Regions from separate parts of the Brevibacillus sp. SIMBA_040 genome, predicted to be linked through region 2. Evidence: riboswitches for the same ligand, from Rfam matches in the RefSeq annotation. Region 2 holds a riboswitch; the other holds the start of a gene.

Region 1 (7,586 bases), on a different contig from region 2:
TAGATATCATACCTCCGGGGGAGCTGGTCAGATATATATGATAGGCTTGATTGCTTAAGTAAATATGTACAAATATCATACTAACAGCTTGGAGGATATAAGTAAATGTTTATTCGATTGGAGCAAGATTGTATTTTCTTACAAATGGGAAACGCACGGACTGAAGACTTGTCAGCAATGGGCACAAAAAAACGCTGATGCCCGTTGTATCATCGCACCAGCCTGGATGGTATGAAAAACGACCTTGAAATCAGTCAGCAGCCATAATGCTGAGTGGCCCGGTTTCGTTCATGATTGGCTCGAGATCGTAGACGGAGATGGGGAACATGGGGAAACCAACATAGTAAGGCGTAATTTCGTACAACTGAAAATAGATGACAAGAGCTTTGTCAGCGAGATAGAAATCCTGGTCAGGCTTAATCGAAGTAAATCCGTTCAGGGTAGGGATATTGCGCTCTTTGATTTGCAGCTTGATGTTATCCGAGATTACTTTGACATAGTCACTTCCGGGCTTGAACAGATCACGCAGCGTGAATAGCTTGCCTGTCTGAATATCTGCCGTAACCGAACCCATAAATGTCATGCCATGGGCCATTTGCGGAGTATAGGCATAGTTAGTCAATGTCACACTGAAGATGCCTCTCTCATTGCTTTTGATCTCGTAGCTACCTTGCATCTGTGTATTTCCGGGTACCTGCACACGCTGCTGCTCATGGATCAGCCCCTGAACGGTTTGGAGAATAGCTTTGTTAATATCCTTTTCTGCCTGCTGATTCGCGAGTCCAGCGAGCTGTGGATAGTAAATGGTCGTGTTTTGGCGGGAGATGGTACGTGTCAGCACAGTGGCTGGCAGTTGGTTGAGTTCCACTTTGGTTGTTCCTTTCGTTCTTGATTGAAAAAAATGTTTGGTTACATCAGCCTATTCCAAATTATTTTTGCTGTTCTTACTTTTTTCACATATTTGGTTATAAAGTTCGGCTTATAATGGAGAAAGATGCCGATATAAATAAAAACGGAAATAAAGGAGGGCGATTATGGTTCAATTGGTACGCAATACGTTGACAAATAAAGAAGGCTTTATGATTTTTATCTTATGGAATCATCTTTGGATGGCAGGTCTTATTACCTATTCGACTGGCGTGGAATTTTGGAAGCTTACATCAGTGGGACTGCTGATTACCTTGATCGTGTCACCGCTTTACTTCATTCGAAAAAACAGCCATATCATTCGTTATTTAGTGGCTGTGGGCTTCATGTATTATGCGATAACCTTTGACCATTTTACGACCTATGAAGAAGTACCTTTTCTTGCATTTATAGTAATTGGTTTTTTAGCAGCGTATTTGGATTGGAAGCTGGTCGTATTTACAGGGGTTGTCCAGATTATTTTGTCGGTTGTTGGCTTTTATACAGGTACATATGAGATTTTCAGTGGTGATTTTGATGAAGTGAACATGGTTCTGCGCATTTCTGCGATCCTCATGATGATGGGGGCGATGACCTATCTCTGTCTGGCTGGACAAGCTTCTCTGAACAAAGCGAATGCGGCTCGTCAGGAAGCGGAGGAGAAAGAGAAACGTCTGGAAGAAATGCTGGGCCAAATCCAGTTGATGACGGACCAATTGGATCGTACGTCCGAGCATGTGCATGAGCACGCAGAAGGTACGAAGCGCAATACGGACGAGATGATGATCGCCTTCAAGGAAGTAGCGACAGGTATGGAGTCGCAAGCTAACTCTACCGTGAAGATTGAAGAAGAGGTGCAGTCGATTGATTCCGAGATCGTAGCCGTAACCAATCAGGCAAATGCGATGAAGAGTGAATCGGATCACAATAACCGTCGTCTGACTGACAGTGTGACGATGATGAATGAGCTGTCTATGCAAATGGACCAAATCGTACAGTCGGTAAATGTAGCGGCTTCAACGATCCATCAGCTCAATCGTCAGGCGAACCGCGTGGAGGAAATTGTAGGTGCTATTAATCAAATTGCAACACAGACCAACCTGTTGGCATTGAATGCTGCTATCGAATCGGCACGTGCGGGTGAGCATGGACGCGGCTTCGCAGTCGTTGCGGATGAGGTTCGGAAGCTGGCTGAACAAAGCGCCACAGCTACCCAGGAAATTAGTGAGATTCTGAAGGTGCTCCATCAGGAAAGTGAAAATGCAGTACAGCAAATTAGCAGTGGAGAAACGTCTGTTGCCAAAGGACAGGAGCTGGCAGTAAAAACAGTTGCTTCTATTGAAGCGGTGCGGACGGGAATGGTTGCATTCCTGGAGGCAGCCGATCAAGTGCGCTCCAGTATGGACCGGGTAAAAATGCGCTCCGGTGAAGTGGCAGTAGAGATGTCAACCATTACTGCTGTAACGGAGCAATCGGTTGCCAATCTGGAAGAGCTTTTTGCGACAGCAGAAAATCAGCATCAAAAGGTGCGAGAAATTACCGAAGAGCTAGGCGAGTTAAATACGCTGTCCCATCGTTTGCAGCAAACGTTTCACAAAGAATAGTAACGAAAGTTTGGAACCAAAAAACAATTGCATTTTTGAGGCGTTCTGCTAGAATAATCATCATTATAACTTGATAGATTCACCTACCTTATCTAGAGAGGCGGAGGGACTGGCCCGATGAAGCCCGGCAACCACTGTACGTACGTGTACAGTAAGGTGCCAATTCCTGCAAAACCTGACCGGGGTTTTGACAGATGAGGAAGAGGACTGCCTCGGACGCAAACTCTTCCTCAGGGAAGAGTTTTTTTGTTTTTATGCTAAAGAGGGGGAATTTGCGAACGATAAAGTGTATATGAAGTGAAATATTCGTAATTACTATTGAAATTTACGTCCAAAAGACGTACATTACGTATTGGAATAGAGAAAAACGATCGAAACGGACGAACAGGAGAAGGAGACGACACCATGAAAAAGTTGTTATTGGCATTAACCACATTTGCAGTATTGGCAGCAGGTTGCTCGGCAGGCGGCAATGCACCTGCAGATAAATCAGAAGGACAAGCAACAGGACAAGAGGGCGCAGCGAAAAAGCGCATTGCATTGATCCTGCCAGAAAAAATCGGGGTAAATCCGTTCTTCCAGCAAATGGATGAGGGTGCGAAAAAAGCTGGACAAGAGTTCGGCGCAGAAGTGAAGAGTATCGAGTCCACTGACCATGGCGCGATTGAAGAAAACCTGCGTGTAGCTGTAGCAGAAAAGTATGATTTGATCATCACTTCTTCTTTTGAAGCTGAGGATGCATTGAAAAAAGTAGCAGCAGAAAATCCTGATCAGAGCTTTGCGATAATCGATACGGTAGTAGATTTGCCAAACGTTCGCAGCGTAACGTTCCGTGAGCAGGAAGCTGCATACCTGATGGGTGCGGCAGCAGGTCTGGCTACCAAGACGAACAAAGTTGGTATGGTCGTAGCGATGGATATTCCGCTGTTGAAAAAATGGACAGGCGGCTTCCAGGAAGGGATGAAAGCAACAAATCCTAACGCAGAATTCCTCGTGAACTACGTAGGCAGCTTCTCTGACCCGGCAAAAGCAAAAGAAATGGCGCTATTGCAAGCATCCAAAGGCGCTGACTTCATCAATGGTGCAGCTGCAGTAGGGGACCTGGGCGTTTTTGAAGCAGCGAAGGAAAAAGGCTTCTATACAGCAGGACAAGACGTTGACCGCACGACAATCGACCCTGAGCACATCGTGTTGTCTCAGCTGAAAGGTACGGATGCAGCAGCGTATGAAACAGTGAAGGCGTTTGTAGAAGGCTCCCTGAAGCCAGGCGTAGTAACGTATGGTTTGAAAGAAAAAGGTGTGGGCGTGACGTACGTAACACATGAGAGCCAAACGCCACTGAATGCGTTTATCGGTCAAGAAGTTATCGACAAAGTAAAAGCGATCAACGATGAGATTGTAGCTGGAACGCGCAAAGTTCCAGACACGTTCTAAAAGAATACACACAGTGCATTGATGTGACCGACTACAGCTGTGTAGTCGGTCACGATTGTGTTAGAGGAAGTTTATAGGCGGCAGCACAGGATAAAGGAGGAGTGGGAATGGCCTATCGTCTGGAAATGAGGGACATGACCAAGAAATACGGAGATTTTATTGCCAACGACAAGGTGTCTTTCTCACTGGCTGCTGGCGAAGTACACGCAATCGTTGGTGAAAATGGAGCAGGCAAAACGACGTTGATGCGGATGCTGTACGGCATGGAGCAGCCAACTTCAGGAGATATCGTGATAGGCGACAAAAAAGTCACGTTCCGTGGCCCAGAAGATGCTATTCGGAGCGGAATCGGAATGGTTCACCAGCACTTTATGTTGTTTGGTGAGTTCACTGTGACTGAAAACATCGTGATCGGATATGAACCGAAGCAGGCTGGCTTTTTCAAAAGAAAAGAAGCTGTGGATAAAGTTCGTGCACTAAGTGAGCAATACCGTATCCCGATTGATGCACAGGCACAGGTGTCCAGCTGCTCGATCGGTGAGCAGCAACGGGTAGAAATTCTGAAAGTCTTGTATCAGGGAGCGGACATCATTGTTTTGGACGAGCCTACCGCAGTATTAACACCGCTAGAGGTTCGCGAGCTGCTGCAAACCATTCGCAATTTGGCGCAGAGCGGGAAAAGCGTGATTTTGATTACGCACAAGCTTCAGGAAGTGATGGAGGTAGCCGATCGCATCACTGTACTGCGAGGCGGCAAGGTAACGGGAACAGTCTCGCGTGATGATACGAATGTAGATGACTTGGCGCGACTCATGGTAGGGCGGGAATTACAGGAGCTGAGCCAGCGTGTTGCTCTGGAGCGTGGCCCATTGCTTCAGGTAGAAAATCTGACTGTACGGGAAAGGCAAACCTTGCTGGATCAAGTCAGCTTTACCGTTCATCACGGAGAAATTGTCGGAATTGCTGGTGTTTCCGGGAATGGTCAGTCGGAGCTGCTGCAAGCATTGAGCGGGCTGCGGACGGCAGGGGAAGGAAGCATAAGGCTCGGTGGCAAGGATGTGACCAATCAATCGGTTGCGACGATTCGCAGCGCAGGCTTGGCTCATATTCCCGAAGACCGCTACATGTGGGGCACGGCAAAGCTCGAAAGCGTAGAAGAAAATGCCTTGATGGGCTATCAGCGAAAGCCGGAATACTACCATCGCGGAATCGTGAAGCGCGAGGCATTTCGTCAGGTGGTCCGAGACTGGGTTGAGCGGTTTGCCATTAAAACAGGCTCCAGACAATTGCAGGAGCTCGCGGGGAACTTGTCCGGGGGGAACCTGCAAAAATTGATTGTAGCTCGGGAGCTGGGGCAGGAAACGCCATTTTTGATTGCAGCAGAACCTACTCGGGGCGTTGATATCGGAGCGATGGAGTATATTCATCAAGCCCTGATCGAAAAACGTAATCAGGGAGACGGGATTTTGCTCGTGTCCTCCGAACTGTCTGAGATTCTCGCTTTATCTGATCGTATTCTAGTGATGTACAAAGGTAAGATTGCTGGTGAGCTGGCGCGTTCGGAGGCAACGGAAGAAAAAATCAGCGTGTTGATGGCAGGAGGAAGCGTTCATGGCAGCAGTCAAAGAGCTAGGTAAGTCGCTGGTTCAGCCTATTTTGGCGGTAGTGATCGGCCTGTTGACCGGGGCGCTCGTTATCGCTGCAGTGGGAGAATCGATTGTCGGCACCTACCAGGAGATGTGGAAAGGAGCTTTTGGTAGCTTTTACTTCTTCACGTCTACCTTGGCAAGGGCTACACCAATCATGTTAATTGCGCTTGGTCTTTCACTGGCCTTTCGCGCAGGGGTATTCAACCTGGGGGCAGAAGGTCAGATGGTGCTCGGAGCGATCAGTGCCACGCTGGTTGCCGTTTATTTGCCGGCACCAGCAATGATCAAGCTCGTAGCAGCTATCCTCACAGGTATGGCTGTAGGCGGATTTTGGGCGCTGATCCCAGGCTTTATGGAAGCAAGATTTCGCATTCCACTTCTCATTTCTACGCTCTTGTTCAACTATATTGCAGTATTGTTCGCGAGCTATCTTGTGACCGAGCCGTTTCGGGATCGGACTGGCTCTGCAGCTTTGTCACAGACAGTGATGCTGGATAAAAGTGTTTGGCTGCCCAAGCTGTTTGCGGGCATGAGTGTACACACAGGCTTTATCTTTGCCATCGTCGCTGCACTCGTCCTGTTTTGGGTTATTCGTTTCACGCCATTTGGCTACGAAGTAAAGATGCTCGGTCAAAATCCGCTGTTTGCTCAATACGGGGGGATTAATCGGATCAAGGTTATGCTGACAGGCATGTTTGCTAGCGGTGGCTTGGCGGGTCTGGCAGGAACTGTTGAAGTTTTGGGCGCTCATTACCGCTTTGTCGATGGTGCCTTAACGGTTCCCAACTTTGCCTGGACTGGCTTGATGGCTACCTTGCTCGCGAACTCCAATCCGATCGGGATCATTATTACCTCGATTTTGCTTGCGGCCTTCCAAACAGGGGCAATGGGCGTAGAACGCAACACAGATGTGCCATTGGAGCTGGCTAGCGTGATTCAAGCCGTGCTTATTCTATTCATCTCGGCAAAATTCAGCTACGACTGGTGGAAAAAGCGGAAGACAAAAGGGGGAGAATCGCATGGAGCTGCTTGATTGGACCCTCGTCAGTTCTACCATTCGGATGGTAACACCGATTTTGCTGGCTGCTTTGGGCGGGGCGCTATGCGCGCGCGTAGGTGTTTTTAATGTAGGCTTGGAAGGGCTGGTGCTCGTTGGTGCATTTTCGGCGATTGTCGGGAACCATTTTACCGGGAATCTCTTCCTCGCGATCTTGATTGCGGCTCTTGCCAGTATTGTCTTCTCGCTTTTGTTTGCGTATATGACGATTCGCATGAGGGCCAATGAAATTGTTGTCGGGGTGGCGATTAACTTTTTGGCGCTCGGTCTGACGACGTTTGCCTTGCGAGCAGTTTTTGGCGTAAAGGGAGCTTTTTATGACAAGGACATGGCTGGATTGCCACGTCTGGACATTCCTGTGATCAAGGATATTCCTGTCCTGGGCGACATTTTGTCAGGACATTCACCACTGGTATATTTGGCGTTTATCGCAGCTATTTTGCTTTACTTGTTCTTTTATCGTACCGTGACAGGCTTTCGCGTGCTTGCCGTGGGGCTAAACCCGGTAGCAGCGCGTAGCCTAGGTTTGAAAGTGACGAGCTTGCAGATACTGGCTATCGTGATGTGTGGAGCCTTGTGCGGCGTAGCGGGCGCACAGCTTTCGCTCGGACAGGTGACCATGTTTACAGAAGGAATGACGGCTGGCCGTGGCTTTATTGCACTCGTTGCTATGATGATGGGTCAATCCCATCCACTGGGAATACTCGCGTCCAGCTTCTTGTTTGGCTTGATGGATGCTCTCAGTATTCGGCTTCAAGGCTTTTCGTTGCCAACTCAAATTACTTCGATGCTGCCTTATGTACTGACGATTTTGGCGATGTTCTTCCTAAAGGACAAAGGTCAGGGCAGCAGCAACAATCAGCAAAGCACCCGCTAATTCGCATGCGATAACGGACAGCAGGGACAGGGGGAAATGCGATATGAACAAGGCAGATC
Region 2 (7,586 bases):
AATGGAACGAAAGGCGTATACAACCCGGACAAATTGCGTGTTAAAATTTCGGATATGGATGGGGAACTAGTAGCAAAAGGTGTGCTCGATGCTAGTACCATTCACGTACAGCCTGGCAATAGTCGCCCATGGCTTGTGGTTTTCCCTCCGGACATAGTTAAGAAGCCTGATGCCAACCTGCGTAAATGGGTTCTTGAAGTAGAGTAGTATTTTATTTTTCTATCGCAGGAATGAGGAGGTTGACATATGAGTTGGTTATTGGAGAATTGGTTTGGTTCCAAAGAAAGTCTGGAACAAGTCAGAGAAGATATACACGAGCATTTGCATAAAGAGCTTTACCTGGGAGTTTCCGGGATTGACCAGCCTGAACAGTCGGCCAATCGAGTGGAATCCAAGGAATTGTTCTTGCTCATGAATGGACCTTGGGATCAGCAGCTAGATGATGCAGAGCAAGAGCTGTTGCAATACGTCCATGATGAATTGCCGCCTGTCGTTCGAGATGAGCTAGGCATCTTTCCTTTCTACACACAGGTGACGAATGAAGGCTATCTCGTCCTCACATTCATTCGCAATTCGACAGATCGAAGTATTCTTTTGCAAAAGCTCCCGTTGATGCTTGTTACTGCAGACGGAGAAGTAGTAGCGAATAAATCGTTTGATCTGATGGCTACCGGTCCGATTGGAGATATGTCCAGCCGGCCTGTTGAGTTTCTGTTCCGTTGGGATGAGTTCAGTCAGATGCCAGATAAAGAAATTCCGTTAACTTTGGCTTACCACAAAACGCAAGCAAACAAAGCCGAAGACAATCAGGAATTGAATATGGGATTGTCTGTTAGTGAGAATGAGCATTACATGAAAAAGGCAGCAGAAGAAACACCAGTCAAAGAGGGTGAAGTAGACCTGCAGGTACTTGAGATAAAAACAGGCGAAGACAACGGACTCAAAGTCGTTGTAGTTTTCCGCAATGGTTTGGAAAAACGTCTGGAGTTCACAGAAGTACCGATTATTGTTCATGATAAAGCAGGGCAAACTGTAGCGCGTGTGCACTACACCCTCCAAAACATGAAGGTAGAGGCAAATAGCCATCGAGTGTGGGCTTTTGACATTCCAGCATCCTCGATGAAACAACAAGAGGTTGACATAGCCGATCTGACTGCTTATATCCCAGAAGCTCAGCCGAGAAAAAAAGCGGCGACATTCGTAGCACCAGATTTGGATGATAACAAAGGTTTGCTGCAATAAATGAACATCCCTTTTTGCCGATGGTGAAAAGGGATGTTTTACTATTGGAACATTCCAAAAATTGGATGATTGGGGTTGCGCGTGCCCCTTTTCATCCGCTATGCTAGGACAAGAAGTCAAATACCTGAATTCCTTTAGTCTGCGGGTTAAAGCAGGAGAGAGAAGGAAGGACTGTTTTTAATGAGGAAAACGATACAAGTAACGTTTGCAATGGTGTTGGTCATTACCATGACAGTGACCAATGTGAAGCCTATTTTTGCCTCAGGATTGGCTAATGATCCCTATTTAGGGAATCAGCTCCATCTAACGCAGATCAACGCGTTAAAAGCATGGTCAGCAGTTAACAGCAACGAATCGATTGTGATTGCTGTATTGGATTCGGGAGCTGATTACAATCACCCAGATCTGAAGGAGAATCTGCTGCCCGGGATTAATTTGGTCAATCCGGGTAGAAGTGCACAGGATGATAATGGACATGGAACAGCAGTCGCAGGTATCCTGGCAGCCAAAGGGAACAATGGTATAGGCGTATCAGGGGTATTATGGAATGCTCGGATTCTTCCAATCAAGGTGTTAGACAAAAAGGGCAGTGCAGACGTTGATTTGATTACAAAAGGAATAAATACCGCTCTTGATCGAGGAGCAAAAATCATCGTGATGTCTGTTAGTAGCATGTCCTACTCGCGGGGGCTAGTTTCTGCTGTTAATCGCGCCGAACAAAGCGGAGCAATCATCGTTGCAGCAAGCGGGAATGAAGCCGATCGGGTTGCCTTTCCGGCCGCGTATCCAACTGTTGTAGCGGTAGGAGCAGTAAAAAACAATAATCAGCCACTCAATGAGTCGAATTCTGGACCTGAGCTTAGTCTAGTGGCTCCAGGCTTTAATGTGTATACAACCAAGCTGGGCGGGAAATACGGTCCATTTAGTGGGACCTCAGCAGCTGCGCCTCAAGTTGCAGGTGCTGCTGCTCTAATTCTTGCTAGAAATCCGAAAATGAGTCCTTTGGATGTCAGAATGCTGCTCTATCAGACAGCTACGAATCTTGGAGAGCCTGGATGGGATCGAACAACAGGATATGGCTTGCTAGATGTAAACAAGGCAGTACGCACACCAATGTCCATGGATTTTTTGGAGCCAAACAACACCAAGTCAACAGCCAAGGCATTTCCGATCGAGTCCCAAATACGGGGGAATCTTGGACCGAACGATACCGTTGATTGGTTTCGAATGGATATCCCCTATGATGGAAAAGTAAATTTTACTTCAACGATAAATTCTGGTGTAAGCTCGGCGATGGCGGCGACTTTTTATACAGAGAATCGGGAGCCCATCACGGAGTATTTTGGGAATGGGGATACCGTTACGGTACCAGCAAAAGCTGGACGCATGTATATACGCCTATTACGTACAGCAGGAGTGAACGCATTTACTTATGTTTTAACCAGCCGCTTCAACATCAACCCGGATCGCAACGAACCGAATGATACAGAAGCAACTGCAAGACCGCTTGTAGGAAATCAAATTAGCGTTACAGGTAACTTTCATTATGAAGGAGACCAGGACTGGTTCTCTTATTATGTGCGGGAATACGGTCAAATGGACGTAAGTATTACTCCTGATAATAAACGGATGGACATTTTGCTCGCGATCGGAAAACAGAGTCAAGGGAAAAACACAGTCTGGGATTCTCCTTATGATAATGGCACGCGTGATGACCCGTCTGAGCATGTCAGAAAAGAAGTGTCACCTGGCAAGTATTTGATCCGCATCAGCGAGTATGAGCAAAATGCGGTGAATGGGGAATATCGTTTGGACCTGGGCTTTACTCCGATTAAGAAAGATCCAAATGAACCGAATGATACGTATCTTCAAGCATCCCCGCTTGCAGGTGGAACCTTGATGACAGGGAATTTTCCAACGACAGCGGATTCAGACTGGTTCCAATTTAGGGTCAATGCCGAATCCTTCGTTAGTATTCGTGCTCCCTTCATTCCCGTCTCAAGTGGTGTCAGACTCGCCCTCTACAGTGAGAAAAACCTCAATTACGCGCTGGCCAGCACGAATGAAGTGGCGGAGCTCTCAGACCAGGGAAGAGAAATTATTGGCCTGCGACTGCAGCCAGGCAAATATTATATCCGTTTAAATAGTGGAGTACCTTTCCGCTATGATTTGTATCGCTTGACGGTCACCCAGCAGGTGCTTGTCGCAGGATATCGCGATATTTCCGACCATTGGGCGCGCTCGGAGATTGTGAAACTGAGTGGAAGAGGTATCGTCAAGGGCTTTGATGATGCGACATTCAAGCCGAATCAGGCAGTGACGCGGGCTCAATTTGCGACCATGCTCATTCAAGCGATGAGAGCGAGTGGACAATCTGTGGGCAGTACCTATAGAGGCAGTGCCTCTTTCAGCGATATGCCAAAAAGTCACTGGGCGTATAACAATTTGGGACTAGCTTATCAGCAAGGCATTTTGAGGGGATACCCAAATAATCGTATGAGACCCGACCAAGCCATCTCTCGTGCAGAAATGGCGGCTATGATTGCGCGAGCTCAAAAGGTTTTCCTGTTTGCGCCAAGTACTTCTTCCTTTCGGGATGTTCCAACAAACCACTGGGCGTTCTCATCGATTGAAGCACTATCTTCAAGAAAATGGATAAATGGATATGGAGCGACGTTTAAGCCACAGGGTATCGCGACCAGGGCTGAAGTCGTTGTCCTCATTTCAAAAGCGTACAAATTATAATCGCGCAAGCAAACGAATACGCCCTTTACCAAATGTGTCTATTGACACCATAGGAAAAAACAATTATTCTATATTCCGTAATGGATACTCTTATCCAGAGCAGGCGGAGGGACTGGCCCGATGAAACCCGGCAACCGACTAGAGCGGTGCTAACCAGCAGAACGGACATCTGTTCTGGCCGATAAGAGGATGAAGGAAGCATAAAGCGCTCAAACCTTTTCCTCCAAAAACGCGGAAAAGGTTTTTTTTATTGCGTTTACGTCGATAAAATCCTGTCTCGGCTACCACACTATTTGTATGAGGTCAAAGGAGGTATTTTTCTCATGGCTTTGCAAAAAGGTCGTCGTCTCTTTACATCTGAATCCGTAACTGAAGGGCATCCGGATAAGATTTGTGACCAAATCTCCGACTCTATCCTTGATGCGATTCTGTCTAAAGATCCAAACGCTCGTGTAGCTTGCGAAACATCCGTAACAACTGGTTTGGTGCTCGTAGCTGGTGAAATCACTACAAACACGTACGTTGATATTCAAAAATTGGTTCGTGAAACAATCCGTGAGATTGGGTATGATCGTGCTAAATTTGGTTTTGACGCAGATACTTGCGGTGTAATCACTGCTATCGGCGAACAATCCGCTGACATCGCTCTTGGTGTTGACCAAGCTCTGGAAGCGCGCGAAGGCAAAATGACTGACGCTGAAATCGAAGCAATCGGTGCTGGTGACCAAGGTCTGATGTTTGGCTTTGCTTGCAACGAAACACCTGAGCTGATGCCACTTCCAATCAGCATGTCTCACCAACTGGCTCGCCGTCTGACAGAAGTGCGCAAAAATGGCACACTGGCTTACCTGCGTCCAGATGGTAAAACACAAGTAACAGTTGAGTACGATGGTGACAAGCCAGTTCGTATCGATACCATCGTTATTTCTACGCAACATGCTCCTGAAACTACTTTGGAGCAAATCCAAAAAGACTTGGTTGAGCACGTAATTAAGCCAGTAGTTCCTGCTGAGCTGTTGGATGCTGAAACCAAATACTTCATCAACCCAACTGGCCGTTTCGTAATCGGTGGACCACAAGGGGATGCTGGTTTGACTGGCCGTAAAATTATCGTAGATACGTACGGTGGTTATGCTCGTCATGGCGGCGGTGCATTCTCCGGTAAAGATCCAACCAAAGTGGACCGTTCCGGCGCATATGCTGCTCGTTATGTAGCGAAAAACATCGTGGCTGCAGGACTGGCTGACAAGTGCGAAGTTCAAGTAGCTTACGCGATCGGTGTAGCTCAACCAGTTTCGATCGCTGTAGATACGTTTGGTACAGGAACCATTTCCGAAGAAGATCTGGTGAAACTGGTTCGTAAAAACTTCGATTTGCGTCCTGCTGGTATCATTAAACAGCTTGACCTGCGTCGTCCTATCTACAAACAAACAGCTGCTTATGGCCACTTTGGACGTAACGACCTGAATGTTCCTTGGGAGCAAACAGACAAAGCGGAAGTGCTGAAGCAAGAAGCAGCACAACTGGCAAAATAAGAACGGTAGTGAAAGAGCCTAGTACTGTTACTAGGCTCTTTTTTCTGTGGAAATCAAAATCGTTGGGAGTTATTGGGGTGGGGTGAACAAAGGAATTTGTAGGGTTATGTCGAATCTCCTAAAATGGGAAGTGAGGAGGGGTTTTTTTGCCGAAAAGAAGGCTCTTCCTGATCGTGTTTGTAACCTTTTTGTTACTTATTGTGGCTGGTGGATTACTGGGAGAATCGGATTTGGTAAAAAAGAATGCACAAAAACTGCAACCTTTTCCCCAAGTTGATACGTCTAACTACATAAGTGGCGCACAGAATGCTGAGCCAAACGTCACAGCAATCCAAAAAGCAACTGCAGTCCCGAAAAAGTGGTACAAAAATCAGGTTGTCGTATTAACGTATCATCATGTGACTGATCAAACCGATCAGAGATACGTCATATCGCCAGAACTATTTGCGAGGCACATGGCGTTTCTGCATGAAAATGATCTACATCCTATATCGCTTGCAGAGTTTGTGCAATTTGTTCAGACGGGGACCTTGCCAACGGAGAATGCAGTACTCATTACATTTGATGACGGATATGAGAGTTACTATACAGAAGCGTTTCCGATTATGCGTGAATACGGTTTTCCATCTGTCAATTTTGCCATTGCAGGCAGGATACGAGATGTAGCAGAACGAAAGCGAGTAAACATGACGACGCCACTGTCGCGTCAACAAGTAAATGAAATGATAGCCTCTGGACTGGCTGATGTTGCCTCTCATACGTACAGCTTGCACGAAGAGGAAGAGAGCAACAAATGGGGCGATCTTGGACCAGGGACGGCCCCTGTCTATCTGAAAGATCTAAACCGATTGGAAGTTGAAAAGGAGTATAGGAATCGACTCTATGTTGATTTCGTTATGTCACGAGTAGGTCTTGGATCGTGGATTGGTTACGATGTGAAAGCACTCTCCTTGCCATTTGGCTATACGAACGATATTGTGCTGGAAACGGCACGACAAGCCGGTTATGAGTATGTGTTTACATCCACACCAGGAATAGTAAAACGTGGAACCAATCCGTTTGCCATCCCGCGAAATGGCGTCGGGGTACGAGATGTGGATGAGGCCAGCCTCCATCAGTTGTTCACGAAAGCGAAAAATGAGTTTGAAGGAGAGCAATCATGAACAAAGCGATAGACATCAGCGTGCTCGATGGGGTGATCAAGCGGACGATCGAAACAGTTGAGACAAGTAAAACCCAAATATTTGATATAGCAGAAAACGCAAGGCAGCAAGGAAACTCGCTGAAGCTTGATTTGCACGAGCTGCGCCAGGAAATTTCCAAGGTCATACAGAAGGTAGATGCATTGGAGCTGGCGTACCAAAAGTCGCGCAACAGGCTCGTATTGGTGAGCCGAAATTTTCATATGTATACCGAGGAAGACATTCGGATTGCGTATGAAGAGGCGAGCCGTATCCAAGTGGAGCTGTCCATTTATCGCGAGCGCGAAAATAACCTGAAGCGAAGACGCAATGACCTGGAGCGCCAATTGCGGACGCTGGAGGAAACAATCGTCAGAGCTGAGAAGCTAGTCTCGCAAATGGGGGTAGTGCTTGGCTATCTGACAGGAGACTTGAGCAAAATTGGCGAGGCTTTGGAGTCAGCCAAGCAGCACCAACTCATGGGGTTAAAAGTCATCCAGGCTCAGGAAGAAGAGCGTAAGCGTGTAGCTCGGGAAATTCACGATGGCCCGGCACAGTCGATGGCGAATGTCGTCCTGCGCTCGGAAATCGTCGAAAAAATGCTGAAGAATGAGCGGATTCTAGAAGCGCAGATGGAGCTGACTGAACTGAAGGAAATGGTCCGAATGAGCTTGGCAGATGTCAGAAGGATAATTTTCGATTTGCGTCCGATGGCATTGGATGATCTCGGTTTGGTGCCTACTTTGCAAAAATATATTCGAACATGCGAAGAACGTATCGCTTCCTCTATTGATCTGGTAATATTTGGTACAGAGCCTCCTTTGCGCAGCTCCGTAAAAGCCGCTATTTTTCGTATGGTTCAGGAGTGCCTGAATAATGTGGA

What was found. Region 2 has a riboswitch for S-adenosylmethionine ahead of metK (methionine adenosyltransferase). Riboswitches for the same ligand answer to the same signal wherever they lie in the genome.
Region 1: it holds a riboswitch for S-adenosylmethionine, as region 2 does, so the genes downstream of both, SB752_RS12260 (BMP family protein) here and metK (methionine adenosyltransferase) in region 2, are expected to answer to the same signal.

The regions. Positions count from the first base shown of each region.
Region 1 covers NZ_JAWRXI010000006.1:155,025-162,610, forward strand. Annotated here, with positions in the region: gene SB752_RS12245 (MarR family winged helix-turn-helix transcriptional regulator) at 1-1, opposite strand, end outside; gene SB752_RS12250 (DUF3298 and DUF4163 domain-containing protein) at 251-868, opposite strand; gene SB752_RS12255 (methyl-accepting chemotaxis protein) at 1,035-2,510, shown strand; SAM riboswitch class I at 2,596-2,711, shown strand; gene SB752_RS12260 (BMP family protein) at 2,916-3,944, shown strand; gene SB752_RS12265 (ABC transporter ATP-binding protein) at 4,052-5,581, shown strand; gene SB752_RS12270 (ABC transporter permease) at 5,556-6,626, shown strand; gene SB752_RS12275 (ABC transporter permease) at 6,613-7,527, shown strand; gene SB752_RS12280 (sulfite oxidase-like oxidoreductase) at 7,571-7,586, shown strand, end outside.
Region 2 covers NZ_JAWRXI010000024.1:10,794-18,379, forward strand. Annotated here, with positions in the region: gene SB752_RS28065 (SLAP domain-containing protein) at 1-207, shown strand, start outside; gene SB752_RS28070 (SLAP domain-containing protein) at 247-1,242, shown strand; gene SB752_RS28075 (S8 family peptidase) at 1,423-3,987, shown strand; SAM riboswitch class I at 4,075-4,175, shown strand; gene metK (methionine adenosyltransferase) at 4,317-5,522, shown strand; gene SB752_RS28085 (polysaccharide deacetylase family protein) at 5,669-6,685, shown strand; gene SB752_RS28090 (sensor histidine kinase) at 6,682-7,586, shown strand, end outside.